3 regions of the Paenibacillus sp. FSL K6-1318 genome follow, and region 2 is predicted to be linked to each of the others. Evidence: riboswitches for the same ligand, from Rfam matches in the RefSeq annotation. Region 2 holds a riboswitch; each other region holds the start of a gene.
The links. A riboswitch is a leader RNA that binds a small molecule or an ion and turns the genes downstream of it on or off. The one in region 2 is predicted to bind cobalamin.
Positions count from the first base shown of each region.

Region 1: it holds a riboswitch for cobalamin, as region 2 does, so the genes downstream of both, nikB (nickel ABC transporter permease) here and cobJ (precorrin-3B C(17)-methyltransferase) in region 2, are expected to answer to the same signal.
Region 3: it holds a riboswitch for cobalamin, as region 2 does, so the genes downstream of both, NYE45_RS07090 (ABC transporter substrate-binding protein) here and cobJ (precorrin-3B C(17)-methyltransferase) in region 2, are expected to answer to the same signal.

Region 1 covers NZ_CP150270.1:264,591-275,037, forward strand. Annotated here, with positions in the region: gene NYE45_RS01230 (histidine kinase) at 1-2,315, shown strand, start outside; gene NYE45_RS01235 (ATP-binding protein) at 2,316-3,920, shown strand; gene NYE45_RS01240 (response regulator) at 3,922-4,623, shown strand; gene NYE45_RS01245 (alpha-glucosidase/alpha-galactosidase) at 4,743-6,044, opposite strand; gene NYE45_RS01250 (AraC family transcriptional regulator) at 6,248-7,075, shown strand; cobalamin riboswitch at 7,153-7,347, shown strand; gene nikB (nickel ABC transporter permease) at 7,513-8,451, shown strand; gene nikC (nickel transporter permease) at 8,452-9,285, shown strand; gene NYE45_RS01265 (ABC transporter substrate-binding protein) at 9,300-10,447, shown strand, end outside.
Region 2 covers NZ_CP150270.1:6,244,353-6,254,799, reverse strand. Annotated here, with positions in the region: gene NYE45_RS28000 (spore germination protein) at 1-1,519, shown strand, start outside; gene NYE45_RS27995 (Ger(x)C family spore germination protein) at 1,524-2,723, shown strand; gene NYE45_RS27990 (hypothetical protein) at 2,716-2,937, shown strand; gene NYE45_RS27985 (endospore germination permease) at 3,000-4,142, shown strand; gene NYE45_RS27980 (uroporphyrinogen-III synthase) at 4,275-5,111, shown strand; cobalamin riboswitch at 5,314-5,506, shown strand; gene cobJ (precorrin-3B C(17)-methyltransferase) at 5,910-7,844, shown strand; gene NYE45_RS27970 (sirohydrochlorin chelatase) at 8,112-9,362, shown strand; gene cobK (precorrin-6A reductase) at 9,359-10,129, shown strand; gene NYE45_RS27960 (precorrin-8X methylmutase) at 10,202-10,447, shown strand, end outside.
Region 3 covers NZ_CP150270.1:1,621,481-1,631,927, forward strand. Annotated here, with positions in the region: gene NYE45_RS07065 (lipoate--protein ligase) at 1-804, opposite strand, end outside; gene cobD (threonine-phosphate decarboxylase CobD) at 1,058-2,212, shown strand; gene NYE45_RS07075 (adenosylcobinamide amidohydrolase) at 2,193-2,984, shown strand; gene cbiB (adenosylcobinamide-phosphate synthase CbiB) at 3,059-4,039, shown strand; gene NYE45_RS07085 (histidine phosphatase family protein) at 4,030-4,689, shown strand; cobalamin riboswitch at 4,834-4,981, shown strand; gene NYE45_RS07090 (ABC transporter substrate-binding protein) at 5,353-6,351, shown strand; gene NYE45_RS07095 (iron chelate uptake ABC transporter family permease subunit) at 6,348-7,394, shown strand; gene NYE45_RS07100 (ABC transporter ATP-binding protein) at 7,442-8,194, shown strand; gene cobT (nicotinate-nucleotide--dimethylbenzimidazole phosphoribosyltransferase) at 8,240-9,397, shown strand; gene cobU (bifunctional adenosylcobinamide kinase/adenosylcobinamide-phosphate guanylyltransferase) at 9,394-9,954, shown strand; gene cobS (adenosylcobinamide-GDP ribazoletransferase) at 9,951-10,447, shown strand, end outside.

The sequences.
Region 1 (10,447 bases), 800 kb from region 2:
CACCGGAAGAAATGTTGAGGATGATTACGAAGCTGCAGCAGGGTACCCTCAAAATCTACATCGGCCCAGTCAGCGGATCAGGCAAAACGTATCACATGTTGCGGGAAGGGAACACGTTGCGCCAACAGGGCATTGATGTGGTCATCTGCGCCGTCTCCACAATGCGCAGACCGGAAACGGTGGAACAGCTTGGCGCACTCGAACGGATTCCAAGTATTCACTGGTTACGCCAGAGTGATGATGTAGAGATGAAAGATCTGAACCTGGATGCACTATTGGCGCGTAATCCGGAGGTTGTGCTGGTGGATGGTTTGGCACATCGCAATAGAGAAGGCGCTCGCTATGCTACCCGTCTGGAGGACATTCAGTTTTTGCTCCGAAACAATATCAGTGTCATGACAACGGTGAATGTGTATGAGCTAGAAGGGTATACCGAACTGGCCCGGCAGCTCACCGGTATCGCAGCAGAACATACGGTACCTGCGGATACACTGGAACTTGCGGATGAAGTCAAGCTGATTGACGTCACACCAGAAACCATACTGAGCCGTCTGGCAGAAGGTCATCTAAAGGGGCATGAGGGAGAAGCTGTATTTCGTCAAGGTAATCTGGGTATTTTGCGCGAACTGGCCCTGAGATTGGTTGCAGAAGGGGTGAATGAATCCCTGCGTGAGCATCGGGAGGAGATGGGAATTACCGTCACAACAGGCATCATGGAACGGATTCTGGTGTCCACGCAATATCATTGGAACGGCTCGATCTATATTAGGCGTGGACAACAGATAGCCAAACGGCTGAATGGTGATTTGTGCGCCGTGGTTTTTCGGAATATGAAGCAGCCATTAACCAAGGAGGCAACCGTATTTCGGCGCAATATGATCAAGTTGGTAGAGAAGTTTGGCGGCCATATGGAAGAGTTGTCTATATTGCACCGTCGCAACATCCCGTCTACGCTGGCGCGTTACGCCATGGAGCACCAGATTACCCGGATTGTGATGGGACACTCCCGGCGTACGCGCTGGCAGGAATTGTCGCAAGGGTCCGTTGTGAACTCGCTGCTACGCAGATTACGTGGTGTCGACCTGTTTCTTGTTGCTGATCGAGCAGCTCGGGAGGGTGAACGTGTGGTTCCAGCAAAAGTTAACGATGTGGAGTCGCTGACATACCGCAGACTAAGCGAGCAGGAAATGAAGGAACAGATAGGTCAGATTCAGCGCGGCACATTCAAAATATATATCGGAGCCGCACCAGGTGTAGGCAAAACCTACATGATGCTGCGGGAAGGCAATGATTTGCTCCGTAAGGGCATCGATGTACAGATCGGCTTGCTGGAGACTCATGGGCGGGCGGAAACCGTGGAGCAGATGGGTCACCTATCTGTGATCCCTCGCGCACAGCGAGTGTATCAGGAGGCTCGTCTGGAAGAAATGGACACGGAGGCCATTCTGCATCTTTGTCCGGAAGTGGTGCTTGTGGATGAACTGGCGCATACGAATGTGCCCGGAAGTGTTCGGCAAAAGCGTTATGAAGATGTCCTGCTCCTGCTGAATGCAGGCATCTCGGTGATTACCACAATGAATGTACAGCATCTCGAAAGTTTGAATGATGCCGTTGAACATATTACCGGTGTTCGTGTCCGCGAGACCGTGCCCGATCGGATCATTCAGATGGCGGATGAGGTGCAGCTGATTGATGTGGCACCCCAGGCCTTGCGGCAGCGCATGAGGGAGGGTAAAATCTATGCAACTGCCAAGGTCGAGCAAGCCCTTGCGAATTTCTTCAAAATTGGTAATCTGATTGCCTTGCGTGAACTTGCCCTGCGCGAACTGGCGGACGATGTCGATGAACGGCTTGAAACACAGCAGGCCAAAATTGCACTTCGAGGACCTTGGCGCAGACAGGAAGCGGTCTTTGTATGTGTAAGCAGTGATCGTCATGCCGAGCGGCTGATCCGGCGCGGGTTCCGCATGGCTTATCGTCTCAAAGCCATCTGGCATGTACACCATATCCACATCGGTGAGTCCATGAGTGACGAAGTGAAGTGCCATCTGGAAGCCTTGGAACAGCTGACGATTCGGCTTGGCGGTCAATTTCATATTCATCACAGTCCAAGGCTGCGCGATGTACCTGGGATATTGGCAAGAAAAGCATCGGAGGCGCGAGCAACCCAGCTTGTGGTCGGGCAGGCAAGACGGGTGTGGTGGCTGAATGGTTACCGCGGCTCGGGCTCAGTGGTCAACCGACTTGTACGCTTGTCGCGGCATCTGGATGTATTGATCGTTGCAGATTATGATTATGAACTGAGCGGGATGTGAATGATTTTGTCTGAACGAATAAAAAAAGAAACGCGGGCATCCCATGGGAAACGGGTTCCGGCATATGTATGGGTGACCCTTGGGGTGACGCTGCTAACTTTACTGCTTCATGCCATCGGCATGAGTGGTGATCTGGTGAATGTAGCGCTTGTATACCTGTTTCCCGTACTGGTTAGTGCCGTGTACTGGGGAATGGGGCCAGCTGTATATGCCGCGAGTTTTAGTGTCATTATGTTTGACTTCTTTTTTGTACCGCCATATTTGAGCTTTACGGTTGAAGACTTGAGGTATCTCATCTCATTTGTCGTGTATCTTGCGGTGGCTATCCTGACAGCGAGTCTTGCAGGTCGATTGCGACAACAGTTGGAGATGGTAAAAGCACGCGAGGCCACGACTAACTCCCTGTACGCATTGAGTCGTCAGATGACAGCTATTACGGATCTGAATACCTTACTGGTTAACATTGCAACACAAGTATCGCTTACCCTCGGTAAGCCTGCGGCTGTGTATCTTCCGGATGGACAGGGGGATCTGCTGGTTACAAGCTCATCCGCATCCGCATCCGCATCAGAAGGGGAAAAGGACAGCTGGGGAGATGGAGAGTCGGAGATTGCCATTGCCAAATGGGTGTATCATCACGGACAGATCGCCGGTAAGGGATCATCCACTTTGCGGGAATCTCCCGGACTTTACGTGCCGCTACGCACAGAGGAGCAGATTCATGGCGTGCTCGCCGTGAGCATGGACGCTGGCGAGGTTCATGAGCAGCAAGAACAGCTTCGTCTGCTGGAAGCATGCGGAGGTCTGGCGGCAGGTGCCATTGCCCGAGTGAAGCTGGCGGAAGAGGCCCGATTGGCGCAGATTACTGCCGAATCGGAGCGTATACGCACAGCGCTGCTGGACTCTGTCTCCCATGAATTACGCACGCCCCTAACCGCCATTATCGGCTCGGCTACAGGATTGATGGAGAATGATACGCTTTTTACATCCGAGGATCGGAGAGAATTAACTGGCAACATTCGGGATGGAGCCTTGCGTATGAATCGTCTCGTCACGAATCTGCTGGGTATGGTTCGACTGGAGAGCGGCATGTTGCAATTGAATCGGAAATGGTGTGACGTGGGGGACATGATCAGCGTCGTACTGACACAAGTTCGGGAATTCAGTCCGCATCGCAACATTCAAGTTGAACTGCCTGATGATCCGGCCTTCATTTACGGAGATGAAGTATTGTTGGAGCAGGTACTGGTCAACATCGTCAGTAACGCCATTAAATATTCGCCTGATGAGAGCCAGATTGTCATCAAGGTGACGAGTGATAAGAGCCTAAGTCAATTGATGATCTGGGTAGCTGATCAAGGCATTGGTATACCGGAAGCGGAAAGAACACGTATATTTGATAAGTTCTATCGCTCGGAGTCCACTCAGCATGTCACAGGAACGGGGCTTGGTCTGGCGATTTGCAAAGGCATTGTGGAGGTCCACGGAGGTACCATTGTGGCAGAGCCGAATCCGGGCGGTGGAACGAGAATGCGCATAAATATCCCCATGGAGGCTCACGGACCGCGGTTTCCCTATTCAGAACAAGGAGAGGTTGAAGAATAACATGAACGCACCACTAGGGGCTCGCATACTGGTGATCGATGATGAGCCGCAAATTCGCAAATTGCTCAAGGTCACCCTACAGGCGCACCAATTCGAACTCCACGAGTGTGGGGATGGCGAAGAGGGCGTCATTCAGGCCAGTATTGTACATCCGGATCTGATCATCCTTGATCTTGGTTTGCCGGGCATGTCTGGCATGGAAGTACTTCGCCGGATTCGCGAATGGTCACAAGTGCCAATTATCGTGCTGACAGCGAAGGATCAGGAGGGAGACAAAATTGCCGCGTTGGATGGTGGTGCAGATGATTATGTGACCAAACCATTCGGAATGGGTGAATTGGTCGCACGTATTCGGGTGGCGCTGCGTCATGTAGCCAAAACGACGGATGAGCCGATACTGCGCTTCGGATCACTGACGGTTGATCTGGCCCAAAGGCAAGTGGAACTGGAAGGTACTTTGGTCAAATTAACCCCAACCGAATATGAGATGCTGAAGGTGCTCGCCTCGAATGCGGGGAAGATCATCACCCAGCGTCAGCTTTTGCAGCAAGTATGGGGAGGGCATCATCATGAGTCTGACAGCCATTACCTTCGGGTATATGTGGGACATCTGCGTAAAAAATTAAATGAAGATCCGACAAATCCCCGATATATTCAGACGGAGCCTGGCATTGGTTATCGCTTCTTGCTTTCTGCCGAATAAGGTTCAAGGGAGCGGGGCGTTTCTTATCAAATGAATGCGATGCACGCTTTAGTGGGTGAGCGCTACGGAACGAACAAAACACCGTCCCCTTTAGCAGTAAAGGAAACGGTGCTTTTTTATTATGACGTGTATTTTGGCAACCAGTCGCCGTGAGCTTCAATCAACTCATCACACATCGCTACGATATCATCGATAGACAGCTCCGCAGCTGTGTGTGGATCAAGCATAGCGGCGTGATAGATATGTTCTTTTTTGCCGGTAATTGCCGCTTCAATCGTCAGCAGTTGCGTATTGATGTTGGTCCGGTTCAATGCCGCGAGTTGTGGAGGCAGGTCACCAATGTACGTAGGGCTGATCCCTGATCCATCGACCAGACAAGGTACCTCGACACATGCCTCGCGCGGCAGGTTCGTAATCAGTCCGTTGTTCATGACGTTGCCGCCAATTTTGTAAGGTTGGTTCGTCTCCATAGCCTCCATAATATGCGATGCGTATTCCCGACTACGGGTATGTTCAATATTTTCGCTGGCAAACAGCTTGGTACGCATCTCTTTCCAGCCTTCAATCTGGTTCACACAGCGGCGTGGATACTCATCCAGTGGAATGTTGAAGCGTTCGATTAGCTCCGGGTAATTCCGTTTGATGAAGTATGGGTGGTACTCGGCATTGTGTTCGGAGGATTCCGTTACATAATAGCCAAAGCGCTGCATCAGCTCAAAACGAACCATGTCGTCATGCTGTTCCTTCTGTTTTTCCTTCGCCAGACGTTTAATCTCGGGGTACAGATCCTGCCCGTCTTTTGTAACTTCGAGCAACCACGCCATGTGGTTGATGCCTGCAATTTTGGCCACCACACCTGTCTGATCGATCCCCAGTGCATCAAATAGATGCGGCACACATACCTGCACACTATGACACAATCCTACGGTTTTGATCCCACCATGCACGTTCATGACGTTGGTAAGCACAGCCATCGGGTTGGTGTAGTTCAGGAACCAGGCATCCGGACATACTTCCTGCATATCCCGGGCAAAATCCAACATGACCGGAATCGTCCGCAAGTTACGGAAAATTCCGCCGATGCCGAGTGTATCTGCAATCGTTTGACGCAGTCCGTATTTCTTCGGAATCTCGAAGTCCGTAATGGTACATGGATCATATCCACCGACTTGAATGGCGTTGATAACATATTTGGCTCCGCGCAGCGCTTCTTTGCGGTCATGATATACGTTAATGACACAACGACTTCCAATTGAACGGGCCAGACTGGTCAGCAAACGCTCGGAATCGCTCAAACGTTCAGCATCGATATCAAACAATGCCAGTTCAAAATCCTGCAGTGCTTCGGTCATCATGACATCACCCAATACATTTTTAACAAAGACGGTGCTTCCTGCACCGAGAAACGTAATTTTGTTCATCTTAAGTTCAGCCTCCCTGAAAAATGTTGTACCCCAACTATAGGCCGATCCGGCTCATATAACTATGGCTCAACCCCTTTCAAACATGGCATAATCCCATTTTTGTTCCCGCTTTCAACTAATATTTATCCACTTTAGCTGTTATAATTTAATTAGGTATACAGATAGTAATCCGCGAAAGGAAGTAAGGAGTGAGGCATAGCGTGAGTCCAATTGAGATGAATGTGGTTCCCACGGGCTGGACACAGATGGAGCTGGTTTTGTTGTTTTTCGGGTGGGAGGCGTGTGATCCTGCACATTATTGGGGACCGGGTGTACGTGATTCCTATGTTGTGCATTACATCCATGAAGGACGGGGCACTGTGTACATGGGGGATCGGGAGTACAAGCTCACTCAGGGACAGGGCTTTGTGATTCTTCCAGATACACTTATTCATTATGAGGCAGATCCGAAGGAGCCCTGGACGTATTCGTGGTTTGGATTCAAGGGTGTACAAGCCAAAGCATTCATGCAACGTGCCCAGTTAAGTCCGGAGCGACCGGTATACGATGCCCATGATACGAGTACGATGGAACACTTGTATACGGAGATGGTTCAGGCTTCCACACGTCCGGGAGGTGATGTGATGAACCAGAGTCTCTTGTACCGCTTGATGGCAGAATTAATCTCTTCATCTCCTGTGGAGGAGGAAATAGGACAGCTCCTTTCGAGCAAAGAGACGTACATCCGGCAGGCAGTTCAGTTTATGGAGAACAGGTACAGCCAGCGAACCTCCATTCTGGATATTGCCCACGCTGTTGGACTGGATCGCACATATCTGTCCGGGTTGTTCAAGGAGCGCTATGGCAAGTCGCTACAGTCCTTTTTTCTGGAGTATCGAATGAATCGTGCTGCCGAACTTCTTCAAAACCCCGGACTTTCTGTTAGTGAAGTAGCCCACTCGGTGGGTTATACGGACCCATTACTATTTTCGAAGATGTTCAAGCGAGTGACGGGTGTATCACCAAAGGGTTCGAGAATTCGCGATTAGATGCACCTATTGCTTCAAATTTAAAAGAAAAGTTTTGATCATTAATCGTTGTCCCGCTATACTGATACAGAAGTGTAATTGAATATGTGGAACTTGGTGCTTTGCCCGTCAGGGTGGAAGCTTAATAGGGAAGTCCGGTGTAATACCGGCGCGGTCCCGCCACTGTAACAGAGGAGTCAGGTAGCGATAAATCCACTGGTTTAGACCGGGAAGGAGCTACAAGTGACGATGATTCTGGAGCCAGGAGACCTGCCAGGTTTAACAAACACAGTAGTACCCTACGGGAGATAGGAAGGTGTTTAGAGAGCATGATTTTTTCTGAAAATCTGTTTATTTAAGGCGTCCTCATCCAGTAACACGGAGAGGGACGCTTTTTTTGATATGTAGGAGGACATCATGGCACATACATAAAGTTTTGGGGAAGGGCGTTTGAGCACTTGAGCAGATATATCGTTAAACGATTAGTACAACTGGTAGCCGTATTGTTCGGCATCACGTTCCTGACATTCCTGCTAACCTATCTGTCTCCTGGAGATCCAGCCAGACTTATGCTCATGTCTACAGGTGTAACGCCATCGGATGAGCTGGTCAGGCAGGTGAGGTCAGAGCTTGGATTGGACCAACCCTTTCTCTATCGATATGGGACATGGCTGGGACAGGTGGTGACCGGAGACTTCGGTACGTCATATAAATACAATCGTCCAGTACTGGATGTGCTCATGGCGCGGCTCCCGGCAACGCTTTGGCTGACAGGAAGCGCCATGCTTCTGGTTATTCTGGTCTCCTTTCCACTGGGAATGCTGTCGGCTGTGTACCGCAACAAATGGCTTGATTATGTTATTCGTTTATTCTCTTTTGCCGGATTATCGATGCCCAGCTTCTGGTTGGGTATGTTGCTCATGTTGGTCTTCGGTGTACAGCTGAAGCTGCTACCAGTGATGGGCAATTCCGGCTGGAACAGTCTGATTCTGCCCGCATGTACACTCGCGATTCCACTTGTTGCCCAGTACAGCAGACAGATTCGTACGGTCCTGCTTGAGGAGACAAGCCAGAACTATGTGATCGGAGCAAGATCCAGAGGTGTGAAGGAGTCGATCATTATTTTACGTCATATTCTCCCTAATGCTCTGCTGCCGATCGTTACCCTTATGGGCATGACGACAGGTGCTTTGTTAGGTGGTGCAGCGATTGTGGAAAGTTTATTTGTGTGGCCGGGTGTTGGCCAGATGGCGGTGGATGCCATTTTTACAAGGGATTATCCTCTCATTCAGGGGTATGTCATCTGGATGGCGATCATATATGTCACGCTGAATCTGCTGGTTGACGTATGGACACATCTTCGTGATCCTCGAATCCGACTGGATGTGGATGTATAGATGAGAGCCTTCAGACTTGTATTACTGCAAAATCGCTGGTTCACATTCCTGCTGTCTCTGACCGTCTTCTGGATTATTCTCGCTATGGTTGCGCCATTCCTCGCACCACACGATCCACTTGCAACGAACTTTGCCAAAGTGTTGCAGCCATCCAGCGCCGAATATCCGCTCGGAACCGATCAGCTTGGCCGCTGTGTATTATCCCGCCTTCTTTACGGGGCAAGAACCTCGCTGCTGCTTACCTTTATGATGATTAGCATTGTGTTCGTACTAGGTGTAGCGATTGGGGTTATCGCCGGTTTCGCTCGGGGTCTGACGGATACGGTGCTTATGCGGTTGTCTGATACATTAATGGCATTTCCGGGCCTTATTTTTGCGATCGCTGTGGTGGGCATGCTTGGGCCGGGATTGTTCAATACGGTACTGGCACTGTCGGTTGTCTGGTGGGCGAAGTATGCACGGATGGCCAGAAGCCTGGTGATTTCCCTTCAACAAAAGGAATATGTCGCTGCCGCTGCTTTCAGCGGAGCACGTAAGATCCAGATCATCGGCAGGACGATCCTGCCCAATATGATGTCTCCACTCATCGTCATGGCGATGATGGATGTGGGTGGTATGATGCTGTCCATCTCGGGGTTGTCGTTTCTCGGGCTTGGCGCGCAGCCACCGAACCCCGAGTGGGGGGCGATGTTAAATGAAGGCAGAAGATATCTCCAGACTGCGCCTTGGTTGTTGATTTATCCGGGTCTGGCGATATTTAGCACCGTTATTATTTTTAATTTACTGGGAGACAGCCTGCGAGATGTACTTGATCCCAAGAAAAATACAGCTTAACTGGAGGAACCAGAATGAAGAGGAATTTACAAAAATCAATCCTGCTCACCATCGTATCCATGTTCGTTGTGTTCTTGCTTGCAGCTTGTGGTACTACCAATAATCCATCGACCTCGTCGGATGCAACGGAGAAGTCGGCGGCTACGGACAATGGTACGACAAGTGCACCAACGCATCTGAATGTGGCCCTGTTCTGGCTGGGAAGCAACCTGGACCCGGCAGAAGAATGGAACGGCTGGACACTTACGCGTGCAGCGATTGGTGAGACACTGATTCAGTTTGACGAGAATATGAAGTTGGTCCCTAAAATTGCAGATACCTGGGAACGTGTGGATGACACGACTTGGCATTTTCATATTCGGGAGGGTGTAACTTTCCATAACGGAAACAAAGTAACCGCCGACGCGGTGAAAAAATCGATCGAACGCTCCATTGAGTTAAATGAAAGAGGACAGGCAACTGTGCCAGTTGCGTCGATGACTGCTGAAGGACAAGATCTGACGATCAAGACGACAGAGCCTTACGCATCCTTGCTTGGCAATATTGCCGAGCCGCTGTTTATCATCGTGGATACTAGCGCAGATACATCCAAATTCGAGAGCGAGCCGATTGCAACTGGGCCATTTATGGTGACGGGTTATACGCCGGATCAAGAAATCCAGGTGAAAAAGTATGACGGATATTGGGGCGGCGCGGCAGATGTCGACACATTGACGTTGAAATACATCAAGGATGACAGCACACGTGCTCTTGCTCTGCAATCTGGTGAGATTGATGTAGCAAGTAACGTGGGACGCAGCAGTCTGGCATTATTCCAGGACAAGAGTCAATATACCATTGATGAAATTCCAAGCCTGCGCACCCAGTTCGTATGGTTCAACACGACCAATCCGCTGCTGAGTGATCCGGAGGTTCGCCGGGCGATCTCATATGGTATTGACCGAGAGATGTATGCAAATACGCTGGTGGGCGGTCAGGCAGCCAAAGGACCATTCACCTCAGCTCTGCCTTTTGGCTATGACAAGATCACAGGATATGATTACGAACCGGAGAAAGCCAAACAGTTGCTGGATGGGGCTGGTTTCAAGGATGCAGATGGCGATGGCATTCGCGAAAAAGATGGAAAGAAGCTGTCGCTACAGCTGATTCTCAACTCCGCTTA
Region 2 (10,447 bases):
GGGACTGCCGTCCCCGCCTTTTATTCGGCAGCCGATCAGTACAATACATGAAACTCAGATTCAGGCGGTAAAGGAAATCTTCTCCGATTGTTCTGATGTGGTTTTCCGCAACGTTATGATTACGCCAGAAGTCAAAGGACTTCTGGTCTATATTGAAGGCATTGTGAACTCGGCCGATATCCAGGAGCATATGCTGCGTCCGATTATCCGAGGGCTGGTGCAGCAGCGTACAGATAAACCTGATGTTCCGCTGGATGATACAACCGTTGAGCTGACCCAAGTGAAGCGTGTTGAAACCTGGGCTGCTGCGACAGAAGGGGTACTGGCATCCTCGGCTCTTCTGGTGGTCGATGGCAGTAGCGAAGCCTGGATGTTCAACGTAAAAGGCGGCGTCAGACGCGGTGTGGAGGAACCTCAGACGGAATCCGTAATTCGGGGACCGCGAGAGGGATTTACCGAAACGCTGCGCGTGAACACGGCTTTATTGCGGTTTAAGCTGAAAACCCCCTCACTCAAGATGGTTAGTATGACCCTTGGTACAGAAACCAAGACGGATATCGTTCTGACCTATATGGAAGATATTGCTGATCCGAAGTTGATACGGGACGTGAAGAAACGTCTGGAAAAAATAAGTATCGACGGCATTTTGGAGACAGGTTATATCGAGGAATTGATTGAGGACCACCCGTATTCGCCATTCCCGCAAATGCACTATTCCGAGCGTCCGGATACGGTAGCAGGCAACCTGTTGGAAGGGCGGTTTGCCATTATGGTAGACGGTACTCCCTTTGCGTTGATTGCTCCAGTCACGATGTGGCAGATGCTTCAGGCCAGCGAGGACTACTATGAACGATTCTTCATCAGTAATCTGGTACGCTGGATCCGTTTTTTATTCGTAGCTATCGCTCTATTCCTACCCGCCTTGTATATCTCGATCACGACTTTTCATCAGGATATGTTACCTACCACGCTGATTCTGAGTATTGCCGGTGCTCGGGAAGCCATCCCTTTCCCGGCTCTGGTGGAAGCCCTCATCATGGAGCTATCGTTCGAAGCCCTCCGGGAAGCCGGGGTCAGGTTACCTAAAACGGTGGGTCAGGCCGTCAGTATCCTCGGTGCCCTCGTGATCGGACAGGCCGCAGTTCAGGCGGGGATTGTATCGGCGCCGATGGTTATTATTGTATCGATGACAGGTATAGCTTCCTTTACGATTCCGCGGTTTAACTTTGCGATTACGGTGCGTTTGCTGCGATTTCCTATCATGTTACTGGCGGGCATGCTCGGACTGTATGGTATTGTGATCGGTTTGGTCCTGATCTCGGTGCATCTGACACAGATGACTTCGTTTGGTGTGCCATATCTGTCAGGTCTTAGCCCGTACAGCAAAACAGATACCAAAGATATTCTCATTCGTGTGCCGTGGTGGAAAATGATTAATCGTCCTTCTACGGTCCAGGATAACCAGAAACGGATGAATGAAAAGATCAATGGTTCGCCTGAAGCTGAGGAAGGATGGTGAACACATGTTTCTTATTCGAAAAATTCGCGCCGTATTGATGTTGCTGCTATGTACCCTTTTCATAGCAGGATGCTGGGATCGTAAGGAGATTAATGATGTTGCCTTTGTGATCGGAATTGCCATTGATAAGGAAGGGGAGAACTACAGATCCAGTCTGCAGATTGCGCTTCCCGGTCAATCCGGTGCTTCTGGCAGTACGGGAGGCGGGGGAGGTACAAGCGGGGACAAATCATGGTTCATGTTGTCCAACACGGCGAAGACGCTGCGAGGGACCACACTTGAGGGCCAAAAAGCGCTATCTCGCAGGATTTATTATGCGCACCGCCGTACCATGCTCATTGGGGAAGAACTTGCCCGGGACGGCGTGGCCTCCATGCTCGATTTGTTTACACGTTACCCGCTTAACCGCTTTTCAGCATTGCCAGTCGTTACAAAAGGTGAGGCATACGCCGTGATGGATACGGATGCACCTATAGAAAAATTCCCATCCGAGATGGTGAGAGAGCTGTGCTTTCTAAATATGCGGAATCCACGTTCACTCAAAACGTTTATCGATGCCATTCTTAGTGATGGCGTGGATCCATTCCTGCCGGTTGCTTCGAAAGTGGAAAATGTTCCAAAAGATTGGAAGGATGCCAAAACAAATATCAAGCTGGATGGATTGGCGGTGTTCAAGAAAGACAAGCTGGTTGGCATGATTGACAAGGCCCCCGCCGATGCTCTGATCCTCGCTATGGGGGAAGCCAATTCGCCGGAAGTTATGGTCAAGTCTCCACGCGGAGAAGGAGATATATTCATCAAGCTGAACGAGAACAACTCTTCACTGCGCCCCACTGTCAAGGATGACAAGGTTACCGTGACCATTCAATTGTACGCCAAAGGAGTCGTAGTAGATAACGAATCGAATTACGGTGATCTGCGTGAGAAAGAGATACTGAAACTAAATGACGCGATCCACAAAAAAATAAAAGAGGATATCGTTGAAGGAGTTCGATTAATTCAGCAAAAATATCATGCCGATATTCTTGGGATCGGTCGGTCGATCCATCAGCACTTACCTAAAGAGTGGGACAAAATGAAGGATCGATGGGATGATATCTATCCTGATGTTGAGGTGAACGTTAATCCCCATGTCATTATTGAAAATGTAGGGGTAGTCAATAAACCGATCGGTGTGGTTGAGGAGGATATCGTACATGATTAAACCACTTTTGTTCACCTATCTGGGTATGGTCATCGTGGTTATTGTGATGGATTTCAGACATCTGAAGCAGGCGGCAGTTATTAATCGCTGGTTATCCTATGGGCTGATTGCACTGGGAACAGGCATTTGGTTATATATAACCCATTTGAGCAAAACCTTTTTTGTAGCGGTATGGATCAGCCATGTTATTCAGCGATTCTTACCGTTACCATAGATGCAGACTAAGGATGGTGCGGAGTACAGATTAAATAATAAATGATGGAAAGGAGGCACGGTATGAATCAGAGTGTGACTCATCGACAGATCGTGCTGCTTGTGCTGCTGCTCAGTATTACGGGCACGTTGATTCAACCCCATGCACAGGCCATCTTTTATGCGGAACAGCACGCTTACCTCTCGTATGTACCAGTTGTTTTGGTGATGATTGTATCCATGTGGATGATCAGCCGGGTTCAGCGGAGATTTCCCAACCAGGATCTGTTTGAAGCGTTAGCTGACAGGTTCCCCTTGTTGGGAAGACTCGCAGGCGTCATGTACATTCTGTTTTTTTTCTTCGTATTTGCAAGAGATATCCGATTAATTGGTGATTACGTCAGCATAACCTTGCTGGAGACGACACCGATCTCAATTGTGGTATTGTCACTTATGATTATGGCGGTATTTATCGTCAGAGGTGGGCTGGGCTCGTTGATCGGGATGGCAGAACTGTATGTTACCCTGTTCCTGTTGAATTCTGTAATTGTGCCTTTCATGCTGATTCAGCAAGTGAATATGGATAATCTGATGCCCTACTTTCATGTCGATCCGGCGGGTGTGGGTAAAGGGAGCTGGTACATATTTTCTTTTTATGGCGAGATGATCGCATTGCCTTTCGTCGTCAAGGGCAGTGATTTTCGCTTCAAGCCTGTGTTCTGGGGGATGATTATTTCCGGATTGCTGATGATGCTGATCATGGTGGAAACCATCACGTCGATTGGTGTGCCGATCGCCTCCAGACTGGTATACCCTTCGTATGAACTGGCAAGGCAGTTGCAAATCAGTGACTTTCTGGACCGGTTTGACCTGGCGCTGGCAGCGGCAACCTTGCCTACCATGATTACGAAAATTGCATTTGATCTGTATTTTGTCTGCTGGGGATTGAAGCGAATGATCCCGAACGTATCGGGAAAGGTCATGACAGGTCCAGTCGCGCTGGTGGGTTTTGTCTGTGCCTTCTGGTTTTTCAGAAACGCAATTCAGCTCTATCGATTTACTCGGGAATGGACATGGATCGCCATTGTATTTGAAGTGCTGTTCCCTCTCGTGCTGTTTCTATTCCTTCGTCCTCGCAAAAAGAAGGCACAAGAATCGAAAGATTCCATGAAGGACGTGGAGAAAGGACGGAAGGATTCTCACGGTGGAGAACTCCAGCCTTCCTGATACATTCCATCAAAAATCGTTATAGATGAACGGGCAAAAAGAGGGGAAGTGCAGTTTCCCTTCACAGAAGTACCCTGTATACTGTAGTCAGACTGAGATGAACATTCGGCTGAACTAACGGGGGGAACATGAATGGCTCAACATTTGGCAGGTGTACGTGTAGCATTGACAGGACCACGAAAATCGAAAGAAATGTCCTTACTGGTTGAAAAAATGGGTGGAATCCCGCTTGTGCGACCGGCACAGGGAACGGTATTTCTGGATGACCGGAATATCAGGGACGGGCTGGTATCCTGGATCTCGGACCCGCCGGACTGGGCGGTATTGACCACGGGCATGGGATTGGACGCGTTGTTTGAGATGGCCGAGGATATGGAAGTGGCGGGAAAATTACTGGATGCATTGTCGGAATCGCCGATTGCAGCCAGAGGGTACAAGACAGTAAATGCACTCAGAAAGCGCAAGTTAACGCCGCTGGTACGGGATGATGATGGTAGTACGGACGGGCTCATTCGTGAGTTTGCATCCCATGATCTTAAGGGTAAAAAGGTCATGTTGCAGCTTCATGGGGAGACAGCTCCCAAGCTTGTAGCCTGGTTGGAAGAACAAGGGGCGATCGTTCGTCAAGTGCTCCCTTATCGCCATGTACCGCCGGAAGTGGCAGAGCTGGAACAACTTTTGAATGAGATTATACAGCGTGAGGTTGATGCAGTTGCCTTCACGAGTGGACCTCAGGTCCGATTTCTGACCGAATATGCGGCATCGCAGGACAAGCTTGAACCGATGCTCGCAGCCTTCAGACAAGGTGTAATCCCTGCCTCTGTAGGGAAAGTCACAGCAAACTCCATGCGTGAAGAGGGCATTGAGGCGCTGGTCATTCCAGAGGAAGAGAAGATGGGCGCACTCATCGTTGAACTCGGACGTTACTTTGCGGCGGGTCATATGGACAAGATCCGTGGCCTGCAATAACAGTTGATCAATGTGTATTAACGTGCATTCAATCCTAAGGTAGTTGGATGATTTAAAACGAATCGTATATGTATATGTTACTCCTGGTTCTGATCCGATTTCTGGATCAGGACTTTTTTCTGTTTTGTCTGAAAATAGAAGATTGGACAAGTATCATAAGCATGGACATTATTTCCTGAGCGGTGTTATTATGAAAACAATATTGAATGAAAACAAGCAAGGTGCTCTTGCGTGCAGCAAGAGGTAACAGGGAATCGGGTGAAAGTCCCGAGCGGTCCCGCCACTGTAATGGTGAAGCCCTTTTTGATCCAAGTCACTCGCAAAAAGCCGGGGAAGACAGAAAAGGAAGCTGATGATCCAAAGCCAGGAGACCTACCTTGCATGTGTCACCGAACCCTTCGCGGAAAGGAATGGTGTACGAAGAATCAGGAATTGGGCGAACAAGCGGTTCGCCCGGCTGGCCCCCTTGGCCACATAGTCACAGGATTACCCTCCGGGAGTCTGGGACTGTGTTCTTGAGTGTACGTACATGCGTATCCCATCCGTTATAAGGATGGGATTTTTTTGTTTTTTACATGAAAGTTATATCCCTATGATCTTTAGTTTTGTGTTGGGAAGTTAAAGGTTGAGGAATAGATCAGTTTGATCATACAGGTAGTTTATAAGAGCTAGGTTCGATGCTCTGAGTCAACGGAGCTGACGAATTGAACATGCAGTACAGTTTGGGGAGAAGGTCGGCATTGCCGCCCTTCTTCACTGTTTAATCCGTACGACAAGTGTGATGGAGGAGGAGAAGCAATGCAAGGTCAAGGCAAGCTGCTGATTATCGGGTTCGGTCCGGGAGCGATGGAACATATCACGAAGCGGGCACTCGAGGCACTTCAGGAGAGCGAGGTTATTATCGGATACAACACTTATGTGGATCTTATCCGACCTCTATTGAACGGGCAAGCGATTGTACGCACGGGCATGACGGAGGAAGTAAGCCGTGCACAAGAGGCGGTCCGACAGGCGGAGATGGGTAAAGTTGTTGCCGTAATCTCCAGTGGTGACGCAGGTGTATATGGCATGGCAGGTCTGGTGTACGAGGTGCTGATGGAGCAAGGCTGGAAGCCGGATACCGGTGTCGCCGTGGAAGTTATTCCGGGCGTATCGGCCATTCAGTCTTGTGCTTCACTGCTGGGTGCCCCCGTCATGCATGATGCATGTACGATCAGCCTTAGTGACCACCTTACACCGTGGGAGACGATTATCCGCAGGGTCGAAGCCGCAGCGTCAGCTGATTTTGTCATTGCTCTGTACAATCCACGCAGTGGACGGCGTACACGGCAGATCGTGGAGACGCAGGAAATGATCCTGCGTTATCGTGATCCACAGACCCCGGTTGGTCTGGTGAAAAGCGCTTATCGTGAGCGTCAGGACGTTGTCATGACCACTCTGGAGGATATGCTGAATCATGATATCGGCATGCTGACGACGGTGATTATCGGCAACTCCTCGACCATGATGTACGAAGGACTCATGGTCACACCGCGTGGGTATCAGCGGAAATACACGCTGAACACCGCGGAACAGTCGCTCAGACCTCATGAGCGACTGCGCACGGAAGCCGAGCCATGGTCGCTCGGCGCAAGGGAAGCCCGCGCTGCCGCCTCCGGCGAGGCAGCGGGCGAGAGCGTGGCCAGCGATGCAGCGGCCGCGCAGCCACAGGCGGAGCCAGCCCTGCGTGGCGCAAGCGCCGGAGCGGGCACGGCCCCGCAAGGGCAGCCGCCCGCTGGCGCCGGGGCTGCTGCCGCTATGCCTGCGGCAAGCCCGGCGAGCAGCGCTGGCGGCACCGCCGTGCTTGCCGGCGAGCGACCTGCGCCCGTTGCGGCAGAGGCCGCTCCGGGCCGAGTCGCCGAAGCGCCACGCGCCGGGGCAGCTGCGCTCGCCGCCGAGGCGCTGACGCGGCTCGCGGCAGGCGGTGCGCTCGCGGGCGAATCGGCGAGCCGCTGGCTAGATGCAGCAGCGCCGAGCGGAGCGGCAAGTGCACCGCAGGCCGCGACCGCAACAGCGGTACGCACTGCGCCCGAGCCTGGGCGCAAGGCGCCGCTGTTCGAAGTTGGCGTCTCGCCCGGCGTGGGCAACAAAAAATTCACCGCAGCCCAGATGGCGCTGCTGGCGCAGTGCGCAAGTGAAGACGGTGAGCTGGAGTACACGCCGGAGCACCAGATTATTTTGAGAGTGCCGACGTTTGAACCGGACTCGTTGGTTGAAGAGCTGCGTGCAGCGAATTTTATCGTTGTGCCGATCGGCGATGTCATCAAGGTGAAGGCCTGTGACTTCTGCAACATGGAGAAGGACGATGCTGTACCGATGGCTAACCATTTACAAGCCGTGATTGGCGGACTGGGTGCACCCAAAGAAACGAGTGTGGCGCTGAATGGCTGTGGTATGGCATGTTACGGGGCAGTGCTGGAGGATATCGGTATCGTGTATCGCAAAGGTGCATATGACCTGTTCCTCGGCGGCAAGAAGTTCGGACGTAATGCTCACCCTGCCCAGCCCGTGGCGGAGGGAATTCCGGGTGACCAGATTGGTGGGATTGTGGAACGCATTGTAGCCGATTACAAGGAAAAAGGCCATCCGAACGAGCGATTCCACAAATTCTTCAAACGAGTCGGTGTGATTCAGGGCTTCCGTCATGTGGACGCACCGGTCACGGTGGAAGTAAACCCGATATGTGGTGACTAATTCCGTACTCATTCCTGAATAAGCCTTGATTAAGTCTTTGACTGAATCGCCTCCTTCGGGGAAACGTGATGGTGCAGCTAGTCAGGACGTATCTAATATTTCGCAATATTCGCTGGATCTCAGCTGACATAGATGGATGGATTATTACGAGTAATGTAGCGCGTGGATGAATGATTGGTTTGGCGTAGTTTTTGCCGGATGAACTGGATTGGCGAATGAATATGAACAGTCTGATCTACGGGTCAGGCGGAGGAGGAATAGCAAAAGATGGATGCAATATTGTTGGTGGGACACGGGAGTCGTGATCCTGAGGGGAACCGGGAACTGAAGGAATTTGCAAATGAGGTAGCGGCGAAGGCGCCGGAGAATACGTTAGTAGAGACCTGTTTTCTGGAGTTAACGAGACCAAGTATTGCGGAAGGTGTTACCGCTTGTGTGGATCGAGGAGCAACACGTGTCGTGTTGGTGCCGATCATTTTGTTTGCTGCCGGTCATGCCAAGATTGATATTCCTAACGCTATTGACCGTGCCAAGGCACGTTATCCGCAGGTGGAATTTGTATATGGTCGTCCCATCGGTGTTCATGAGAAAGTCGTTCAAATCATGCAGACCCGTCTGCAAGAAGCTCAACCTGTACTTGTGGCATCCCAAGGCGGAACAGCGGTAGCGGCTCCACCTGCTCCGGTGACGGATGAAGAGACCGCAGTACTGGTACTTGGACGGGGAAGCAGTGACCCGGATGCCAACAGTGACTTTTTCAAAATGACTCGGATGTTATGGGAGAAACTGCCGTACAAGTGGACGGAAAGCAGCTTTATTGGCGTAACTCAGCCCTCATTCCCGGATGGATTAGAGCGCTGTCTCTTGCTGGGTGCGAAGAAAATCATCATTATGCCTTATTTCCTGTTCACAGGTGTACTGATCAAGCGCATTGATGAAATGACCGCGGAATTTGCAGCAGCACATCCAGATATTCAGGTTGAGGTTGGCGGATATTTTGGATTTCACCCGAAGCTGGTTGAACTCGTACTGGAGCGGGCCCATGAGGGGTTATACGGACGTGTAACAGCCAACTGTGACAACTGCCAATTCAGACTTGAAGCAGCCAAACACCATCATCACCATCATGATCACGACCATGGGCATGACCACGATCATCACCATGATCACGACCACGACCATGATCACCATCATCACGATCACAAGCATAGTCACGATCACCATCATGAACACACCCATGCGCACCATCACGATCATTCCGATCATGATCACTCGCATCATCATGACGAGCATGACCATCAGCACGTACATGCACATGATGACCACTCGCATGATCATGACCACGATCATGAGCATAAACAGACTGCCGTCGATCGTGAAGCATCACTCGATTATCATCATGATCATGATGGAGAGTTGCATCATACGCATCACGAGCATGAAGGAAATGCACAAGAAGATGCTTCTCCCGATCAGGCTGAGGTTGCAGCAACTTCAGAGCAGGTGAATCGTCCATGATCTTCATGTTGTGTGGTACAAGTGATGCACGGGAACTGGCTCTACAGATCCATCAGCAAGGTACAGACGTGCTGACTTCTGTTGTAACCGACAGTGCGGCGAATAGCCTGACAGAAGCCGGATTACCTGTTCGGACAGGCCGTTTGACCGTGGAAGCCATGGTGGAACTGGTGCGTGAAAAAGGTAGCCGTGCCATCGTGGATGCAAGTCATCCGTTTGCCGAAGAAGCCCATGCCAATGCGATGGAAGCAGCCAAGCAGGCGGGCATTCCATACATTCGTTATGAGCGTACGGGTCTGGCGTACGATGATCATGCGTTGCTGCATGTCGTACCTTCCTACGATGAAGCGGCACTCAAGGCCAAAGAACTCAAGGGCTCGGTCATGCTGACGACAGGTAGCAAAACGTTACAGATCTTCACCAAGCACCTGCTCGGTGATCCGGACATTCGTCTCGTAGCCCGCATGCTCCCGCGTCTCGACAATATGGAGAAATGCGGTGAGCTTGGCGTGGAACAGCGCAATATAATTGCGATGCAGGGACCTTTTTCCCGCGAAATGAATGAAGCCTTGTACAAGCACTATGCGACGACCGTAATGGTCACGAAGGAGAGCGGTAAGACCGGAGCAGTGGATGAGAAAATCCAGTCTGCACTGGAGCTGGGCATTCATGTTGTGCTGATTTCACGCCCCGAGGCTGAATTTGGAACAGTGTTTGATCATTTTGAAGGTGTACTGGACGAGTTGAAGCGCGTATTGGTGCAGTAGAACGCCCTAATAGTCTTAATTTGAATAATGAATTTTTTGAATGACACCACTACTTGAAGGAGTGAAATGCACATGGATTTCAAAACGGAATTTAAACCGTTGACCGTACAACCACAGGAGATTGAAGGCAAAAGCTTTGAGATGATCACAGAGGAACTGGGTGAGCATCCTTTCACAGCTGAGCAATATCCCGTGGTACAGCGTGTCATTCACGCCTCGGCTGACTTCGAACTGGGCCGTAGCATGGTGTTCCACCCGGATGCCATTCAAGCAGGGATTGCAGCACTTCGCGCCGGCCAATCCGTCATCGCTGATGTA
Region 3 (10,447 bases), 2.2 Mb from region 2:
GATGTTCATGCGCAGGTCAATAATGCCGACAGGGAATTTGCGGGTATGCTTCACATTGCTTTCCGGAGACAGACCATAGTTCCAGTCCCAGTTGCTATAACGCTCGGCAGAGATTTCCTTGATCTTGTCCCAGTCTTTCTCTGTGAGTGTATATTGCGGGACGTCTTGCGGCTCCATCCGGAAAATGTGACGCAACAGCTCATCGCGGAACTGTTCAATCGTGAGGTTGCTGTCGATCAGATCACGAATGTTGGCAACCCGGCTGCGCACGGATTTGGTACTCTTGGATTTGAATTTCTCGGGATTTACGTTCAGGGATGCTTGAACATGATCCAGATTCAGGTTAAACATCAACGTGCCGTGACTGAACATGCGTCCACGCGTGGAGAATTGGGCATTGCCTGAAATTTTCTTTTCTCCTACTTGCAGATCGTTACGTCCAGTTAGCTCGGCATTGACTCCAAGTTCCTGCAAGGCTTCAACCACAGGCTGGGTGAATTTGCGGAAGTTGTGGAAGGATTGACCGTCATCGGCTGTAATAAAACTAAAATTTAGGTTGCCGAGATCATGATATACCGCTCCGCCTCCCGAGAGACGACGGACAACCTGCACACCGTTATCCTGCACGTATTCGATATTAATTTCTTCAATGGTATTCTGGTGCTTTCCGATAATAATGGACGGGCGATTGATGTAGAACAGCAGATAACTGTCATCCTCCATTGGCAGATGCTTCAGAATATACTCCTCAATCGCGAGGTTTACAGACGGATCTGTAATGCCCTGGTTATCAACAAACAGCATGGTCATTCCTCCATTAATGTATGTGAGGGATCAAGATCCCTTATGTAGTGAACCTTGTAAAACAAACGAAACCGAAATTCCTCTTCTATTGTAAACGAATTGTGGTTGGGACACAAAGGAATTAGAAGGGGTACCGAAGGGTCGCCACGAACGAGCAACATACAGCCTCGCAGAAAGACTTTCAAAACGGGATTGACCCGTACCTCCCACGCCATCCATAATAAAAAGGACATGTAGAAAGGGTGACGGAAGTATGACCGGTTATATTGAAGTTTTCGGACATGGCGGTGACGTGGAGACGGCCGCATCCCGGTTTGGAGGGAACGCTGCGGATTTCCTCGATTATAGTGCTAACATCAATCCGTTGGGCCCGCCAAAGGAAGTGTTGGAGGCGTTGGAGCAAGGATTGATGTCGGTACTTCGTTATCCTGATCCGGGCCATCGAGGGTTCAAATCATTACTCAGTGAACGTTTGGGTGTGCAACAGGACCATATTTCGGTAGGCAATGGTGCTGCTGAAAGCATGGCTTTGATCTTGCTCGGACTTGCTCCGCAGAAGGTCGGCACCGTGGAACCCGGATTTTCAGAATATCGTTCTTTAGCGCGACAATTCGGTGCGGAAGTCCAGCATGTGGAGGGACGAGAGGAGCTGGAGTGGCGTGCTGAACCTGAGAACATTGAACGACTGATGGAACAGGTAGACCTGCTGTTTCTTGGTCAGCCCAACAATCCGAATGGCGTACAATATCCGGTAGAGATACTGCATCGTCTGGCTCGCAAAGCAGAGAAAATAGGTACTGTCCTGGTCATCGATGAGGCATTTATGGATTTCATACCTGAATCAAGACGACAATCTCTTGCACCCAGACTGGACGAATACTCACAGGTGATCATCATTCGATCAATGACGAAGTTTTACGCTATTCCGGGTCTACGTCTGGGGTATGCCTTGGGACGTCCGGAATGGATTCGTGCGATGACGGAGAAACAGGTGACCTGGAGTGTGAATGGACTGGCATTGATTGCAGGTGAAGCCTGTCTGCGCAGTGGAGAACGGTTCGAACAGGACACACTGGCACAGATTGCACGGGAACGCGCGCGTTTAACGGAAGGCTTGGAGTCATATGATTGTGTGGTAACACCGGGGGAAGCGAATTTTATTTTGGTGGGACTGCCAGAACCTTGGACTGCGGCATCCATGCAGGCAGCGCTGGGCAAGCGTGGCATTCTGATCCGTAGCTGTGCGATGTATCCGGGACTTGGTGAGCGACATGTACGCTTGGCAGTAAAAGATGAAGAGGCCAATGAGCGATTACTCGAAGTGTTAGGAAGTGTAATGGAGCAGCCACACCATAAGCGACAAATGATCGGAGCAGGGGGAACGTGCGATGACACTGGCGTTTTATAATTACTACAAGAATGCACAGGCAGACGAGAACGAATATTGTTCCTCTTCGTGGCCCGGGCTGAAGATTACGGCACACGATCAACATATTAGAGCTGCGAGTCCTGATGTTGCAAGTGCACTTTCCAGTGCGGTGTATGGTGGCGGGATGCTCGAACTGGATCGAATATTTAACATCTATGTGGACCGACATTATCGCTGTGATGATCCTCCTCGAGATATCGAACGTTCTCTGCATGAATGGAAGGAGCAGCTTGATCAATGTGCGGGACTGTTGACTGCGGTTCGACTGGAGCATACTTCCATTCAGGAATACACAAGTGAGGAATTCGGAATTTTGTGTTGTACAACAGCCGGGGTGTCCAATGCTGCGCGAGCAGGTTCCGCAAGAACTGTATTTGATACGGAGGGAAACGAGACTGTTGCCGTAGAGCCTTTAAAATCTACAATTAAATCTCAATTCATGAAGCCATATATCCCCGGCACGATTAATGTCATGTTATGGTTCAACGGACGAATGACATCGGGTGCGATGGTGAATGCGATTCAGACTGCGGTGGAAGCCAAAGCGGCGGCGCTGGCTGATTTTGGTGTTACGGATTCAGAAAATGGATTGCTGGCCACTGGAACGACTACGGATGCCATTGTACTTGCGGTGAGTCAGGTGCACGAGCACAAGCCGCTAATTGCTTATGCGGGAACGGCTACGGTTATTGGTGCGGCTATTGGCAGGTTGGTGTATGACACGATCACGGAAAGCCTGCAAGCGGGATAGCAGTGGAAAGAGAGGAACAGGGTGAAATGACATTTCAGATAGGGCAACTGGCCTCCTGGCCGTTCTGGACGGGAATGGCAGGTGCCTGGATTATTATAGGGGCATACATACTTGATCGATGCATCGGTGATCCGCGTTGGATTCCTCATCCGGTGATCGGCATGGGGAAGGCAATCTCTGCGCTAGAGCGTAGCATTCGTTCCCATGTGAGCACGGATTCCGGGCTGAAGAGGGCTGGTTTATTATTTCCGCTGCTGATTGCAGGTGGGGCGTTTGTAATTACCTGGGGGTTCGTATATGTGGTGGGTCTCATTCATCCCGTCGTAGCAGCAGTGGCTGAGGTAGTGCTTATTGCGACCACAATTGCTTCCAAAGGGTTGAAGGATGCAGGCATGGAGGTATATCACCATCTGATTCAGAAGGATTGGCCTACTGCAAGACGTTCACTTGGCATGATTGTTGGACGTGATACAGCTCATCTGGATGAACCGGAGGTCGTGCGAGGAACGGTGGAGACGGTAGCGGAGAATATTGTGGATGCCATCGTGTCCCCTTTGTTCTATGCGTTAATAGGTGGCGCACCACTTGCGATGGCCTATCGTGCCGTGAATACATTGGATTCCATGGTTGGTTATAAAAATGAGAAGTACTTGCATCTCGGCTGGGCTTCCGCCCGTTTGGACGATTGGGCAAACTGGATTCCCGCACGGCTCACCGCCATCCTGCTGATCGTAGGCGCATGGGTCATGAAACTGGATGCGAAAGGCGCAGCACGTATGGTGACCCGGGATGCCAGATTGCATCCAAGTCCGAATAGCGGTTTTCCTGAATCGGCGGTGGCCGGAGCACTGGGGATCAGACTTGGTGGACATAATGTGTACCATGGCGTAGCTTCTTTTCGTGCCTATATGGGTGAGGCAACACGTCCGATGGCAGCAGAGGATATTGTGCGAACGACACGTCTCATGTTCTGGTCAGCGGGTTCTTTTGTAATCCTGTGTACACTGGTAACGCTCGGAATATGGCTCGCTGGAGGTACGTTGTTATGGAAGTAACTGCAGGGCAGAATGGATCACAGCAACGAAATATCCTGTTTGTACGTCATGGCACAACCGCATGGAATGTGGAAAAAAAATATTTGGGGCATACCGATATCGCTTTGCTGCCGGATGCAGAAAGAGAACTGGCTTCGCTACGCGAGCAATTGAGCAACGTCTCGTGGGACTCGGTATACTGCAGTGATCTGCTCCGTTGTCAGCAGACGCTGGCAATAATCGGGCCTTATCCATTGGGACAGGTCAAGCTGGACCCGCGTTTGCGAGAGGTCGATTTTGGTCAATGGGAAGGGTCGACGTATGATCAACTCAAGGATAACCAACAGTACCGGGACTGGATCGATGCTCCGCAGGACGTCACCCCGCCCGAGGGGGAGTCATGGCATTCGTTCACTGCACGTATCGATTCATTTCTGCAAGAGTGCATAGGGTCGGATTGTCCGTCCATGCTCTCTCTTGAGTCAGGCGTGCCCACCATTATTGTGGTCACCCACGGCGGTGTAATCCGGTATGTATTATCTCGTCTCATTGCCAATCTGGAATTCTGGGATACGCAGGTGATTCCGGGGCAAGCGATACAGGTGCGGCTGGAACAACATAGAGATCAGTGGGTTGGCACGAGGGTGACTTTTCCGGGAATCGGGTTGTAAGGATGTGCAATATAACCTATAATCACAACAGAAGTGTGACATCAGCACCTGCAGTTACGTGTGACAGGCGATAATGCCTGAACATGAATGCAGATGGCTCACTTGAATGGGTTAATCCATATCAGCGACCAAGGGTCCCGCGTGCATGCAGTAATGGTTCATGGCTATATCCAGTCATGGATGGCATACGGGTGAAATAGGGAAGCCGGTGCAAGTCCGGCACGGTCCCGCCACTGTAAATCAGGAACAATTCCTGTAAGTCAGGTTACCTGCCCTGGACGTTCAAACCGGTGTTCCTTCGAGGAAAGGACAGCGTTTCGGGCAGTTCTATGTGCATGCACAACAATACGTTGAACATGCCATATCGCCATATGCGAGACGTCATCCCTGATCCTAGACGTAAGGATTAGGGATTTTTTATTGTTCATATAAGATGAACCAGACATTTACACGTTAACGAAGAGTGCAGAACCGATCTGAAGAAACGAAGTGTTCGCTTAAAGCTTTCTACAAGAAAGCTACATCGGAAGATGGTACTGCAATCGGAGTGGGCTTGTGTAACATGGATGGGTTTAACTTGTATAGGAACACCAAGGCATGGGTAGTAGAAGTTCGAGCACGATGCAACAAAATAGTACAAATAGAGAAGGGGAGAATAACAGAATGAATTTCAAAAATTGGAAAAGCGTAGCGTCTCTGCTGAGTGCAGCGGCACTGGCACTGGCTTTGGCCGGATGTGGCAATGCAACAACGAACGAGGGTACAGGTACCTCACAACAACCGGCACAGGAGCAGTCCCAGGGCCAGGCGCAGACGGATCTCAAAACACAATATCCACTTACCGTTACCGATGCAACGGGTGAGTCGTTCACATTTGAAAAGGCACCAGCCAAAATCGTATCTGTGTCTCCAGCTGAGACCGAAACACTATTCGCACTTGGATTGGACGAGCAGATTGTAGGGGTATCCGACTATGATGATTATCCTGAAGCGGCAACAACCAAAGCGAAAATGGGTGGTGTAACCAAGCCAAATGAAGAGTCCATCATTGCGGCTGAAGCTGATATTGTATTCACAGGTATCTCCATGAGCGAAGATGCAGTGAAGAAACTGCGTGAACTGGGCATTACCATTTTCAAAACGGATCCAAAGTCCATCGATGATGTGATGAACAATATTGAAACATTCGGTAAAATCACGGATCATCAAGAAAAAGCTCAGGAGATCATCACACAGATGAAACAGGATGTGACGGATGTAACTGAAGCAGTGAAGGCAGTTAAACCGGAAGAGAAGAAAAATGTATACGTTGAATTCTCCCCAGGCTGGACTGTGGGTAAAGGCGAATTTATGGATGAACTCATTACTGTAGCCGGTGGTAGCAATATTGCTTCGGACAAAGAGGGCTGGTATGAAATTAATGAAGAGAACGTAATTGCCTCCAACCCGGATGTGATTCTGTATGCCAACGATGTGATTGATGAGAACTCCAAAACACTGGATCAGATCATTAAAGCTCGCAGTGGCTGGGATCAAATCACGGCTGTGAAGAACGATGCAGTCATCGGCCTAGATGCCAATCTGCTCAGCCGTCCAGGCCCACGTGTAACCGAAGGTCTGAAAGAAGTAGCCAAAGCGATCTATCCTGACCTGTTCCAATGAGTAAAAAACTGGCCGTGTACGCATCGGCAGGGATCGCGCTGCTTGTGTTAACCGTGCTCATCTGCACGGGCATCGGTTCGGTTTCCTTGCCTATTCGTGACATTGCAGGTATTCTGCTTCATCACTTGCCATGGGTCGGAGACTGGATCACGCCGGACTGGAGTGCAGCAGCCGAACAGATTATCTGGAAAGTCAGATTTCCACGAGTACTGCTTGCTGTGCTCGTGGGCGCATCGCTGGCGATTGCCGGTGCGGGATTCCAGGGGGTTCTTCGGAACCCGCTGGCAGACCCGTTCACTCTGGGCGTATCATCTGGTGCTTCGGTGGGTGCAGCCTTCCTGATTTTCTTCGGATTGCAGTATGCACTGATCGGAATCTGGACGTTGCCATTGGTAGCTTTTTTGACGGGCGTACTAACTTTGTGGTTTGTTATGTCCCTGGCTCGTGAAGGGCGCAAAATACCAACACACAGTCTGATTCTGGCTGGTGTAGTGATGCAAAGTTTCTTGGGAGCGGTGGTTTCCTTCCTGTCGACCATGTCGAAACAGACCATTAATGAAATTATATACTGGACGATGGGAAGTCTGGCTCTGCGTGGGTGGTCGTATACGGCCATCCTTTTCCCGTATTTTCTGTTAGGGCTGATCTTTCTCTGGAGCCGTGCACGTTCCTTGAATGTTCTTGCGCTCGGAGAACGTCAAGCTGCGCATATCGGGGTTGGCGTCGATCGGCTGAAGTTGTCCGTGCTTGCTGTGGGAACACTTCTTACGGCAGGAGCGGTCTCCGTATCCGGTGTTATTGGCTTCGTTGGATTGGTGATTCCGCATATGCTTCGGCTGCTTGTGGGGCCTGACTATCGATTGCTGGTGCCTCTGTCTGCCATTGGTGGCGCCATCTTCATGGTATGGGCAGACACCATTGCCCGATCCTTACTGGCGCCAACCGAAATACCGCTTGGTGTGGTGACGGCCTTTGTAGGTGCACCATTCTTCGCTTATCTGTTACACCGGAACAAAAAACTGCAGAAGGGGATGATGCCATGAGTATTGATTCGGACGAACCGCTATTTGCAGTTACCGGGGCTGGTAAAATGTATGGCAGTCATCAAGCCCTGGATGCGGTGGACTGGCAGGTTACGGAGGGGGACTGGTGGGGTGTCGTTGGTCCAAATGGCAGTGGTAAGTCTACCCTGCTCCAGCTCCTTGCTGGAACGGAGCAGTCAAGCGCAGGCAGTATACGTATGGATGGCCGGGATATCACCTCATACAGTCGGAAAGATCTATCACGCATGATTGCCGTATTACAACAGGATGGTCTGCCTGCAATTTCCTATCCTGTGAGGGATGTCGTGGAGATGGGGCGTTATCCATACCAGAATTGGCTTGGGCGAGAATCAGCAGATGGAGCGGCTGTGGTTGACCGGGTGCTGGAAGAGCTGGGATTGACCGATATGGCTGAAAGGCCTTTGGATGCACTTAGTGGAGGACAGCGTCAGCGGGTGGCACTCGCCAAGGTCATGGCACAGGAACCACGGTTATTATTGCTGGATGAACCCACTACGTTTCTGGATATCAAATATCAATTGCAATTTATGGAGTTATTATCGACATGGCGGCAAAAAAACAGCATTACGATTGTGGCTGTGCTGCACGATCTGAATCTGGCTGCGCAGTTCTGTGACCACATTCTGGCGCTGCGAGAAGGCAAAGTGGTGGGGAATGGAACGCCACATACCTTGATGACTGAAGACAACATTCAGGACATCTTTCGCGTTAAACCTGCGATGGTGAATCATCCTGACAATGGAATCCCTCAGCTCTTGCTGCGGCGGGAGAAGGAATGAACGAAGCGGGGCAACCCATATTTTGATGAAGGAAGTGCTGGCTGTATGAATAATGAACAGGTGTTGGAACAGTTACTGGGTCGGATCGTGGGTCCTAATGAAGAAATTGCGGCAGAAGCCTCCGCACATGTGGATGCATTGACGAAACCACCCGGCAGTCTGGGTAAGCTGGAACAGCTGGTTATTCGTCTTGCGGGAATCACTGGCAAGGCTCGTCCGCGTTTGGATCGCAGAGCCGTCATTGTCATGGCCGCAGATCACGGCGTGGTGGCGGAAGGTATTAGTGCTTTCCCAGCCGAGGTAACGCCGCAGATGGTCCTTAATTTCCTGGCTGGAGGGGCTGCTGTCAACGTACTTGCCCGCCACGCCGGAGCCGATGTAATCTGTGTGGATATCGGGGTTAATGCCGATCTGGAACATCCTGACCTGCTCTCCCGCAAAGTACGTAAAGGTACGGCCAACATGGCAAAGGGTGCAGCAATGACTCGCGATGAAGCAATTCAGGCCATTCTTGCAGGAGTCGACGTGGTATCGGCAGAGGTAGCAAAGGGAACGCAGTTGTTCGTTACCGGGGAAATGGGGATTGGTAATACAACCGCAAGTGCAGCGGTGATGTGTGCATTAACCGGAACTGCACCTGCTTCAGCGGTTGGGCGAGGAACAGGGATTGATGATGCGGGATTGCAGCGTAAAGCCGCCGTGGTTAGCCAGGCACTGAGCGTGAATTCCCCAAATCGGGAAGATGCACTGGACGTACTTTGTAAAGTGGGTGGCCTGGAGATTGCCGGACTGACGGGTGTCATTCTTGCTGCAGCTGCGAACGGATGTCCTGTTGTCGTGGATGGATTCATCTCGACTGCGGCCGCATTAATTGCAAGACAGCTTGCTCCCGTGAGCACGGATTATATGATTGCTTCTCATACTTCACATGAAAGTGGACATGCAGCTCTGCTTCGTGAACTTGATCTGAAACCGATGCTGGATCTGGACATGCGGCTTGGCGAAGGAACCGGAGGTGTGCTCAGTCTTCATCTGATTGATGCAGCCTGTCTCCTCTTGAATGAGATGGCGACCTTTGCAAGTGCAGGGGTGTCCGATGGAACGAACAAGGTTTCGGATGCCGATGTGAGTGCAAGTGAGGGTGATGTAGCGGACTCTGATGTTACAGGTGCTTCGTCGGTTCAAGGAGAGGTCACGCTATGAGTGTGTTGGTGACGGGTGGAGCGCGCAGTGGGAAAAGTTCGTTTGCCGAGCGCTTATGTATGCAGCGTTCCTCAGAGGCTTGGTATGTAGCTACGGCTCAGGCGTATGATGATGAGATGCGCGAGCGTATAAGTCTGCACCAGAATCAGCGCGAGGCATCAGGTTATCTATGGCATACGTTGGAGGAACCACTTGCATTACCGGCACTCATTACACGTATGGGAGAAGACCATACGGGGACGTCTGCACCGACGATTCTGGTCGATTGTCTAACACTCTGGTTGACCAATGTTCTGCTCGCACATGAACACGAAGATGAGCAGGTTTTGCAAAATCATATGGATGCTCTGGTAGAAGCAATCAGGTCGTACCCGGGTCTGCTTGTGCTTGTCACGAATGAAGTGGGCGATGGTATTGTGCCGGAGTATGCGCTTGGCAGAAAATATCGGGATCTGGCGGGCATATTGAATCAGCGAATTGCAGCCATATGTCGTGAAGTGTTCCTGGTGACTGTAGGTATTGCGATTGAGCTGAAAAGCAAGGAGTATCGTTTATGACAGATCGCACTCATCCTCGTAAACATGCGGCTGCGGCCGCTTTTCAATTTTTATCCCGTTTTCCGGTAAAAATGCAGATTGATTTCGTCCCGCCATTACTGCGGGAAAGTGTCGTGTATTACCCGCTGGTGGGTGCTGCGATTGGACTATGCGTGTGGCTCGCAGGGGCCTTAACAGGTGTGGTACTTCCAGCCTTTCCTGCTGCCGTATTAACCTTAACGTTATGGGTATGGCTCACAGGCGGACTACATCTGGATGGCTGGATGGATACGGCGGATGGATTGCTCAGCTATCGTACCCGTGAGCGGATGTTGGAAATTATGAAGGACAGCCGTGTAGGCGCTATGGGTGTGATCGCCTGCGTCCTCCTGCTGATGATGAAAGCGGCTTTGATCGCCGATTTTATCGCACGTGGCAACTGGATCTATGGTGCGCTGTTGATCCTGCCCATGATCTGGAGTCGTTGGTTCATGGTGTATGCCATCTCAGCCTG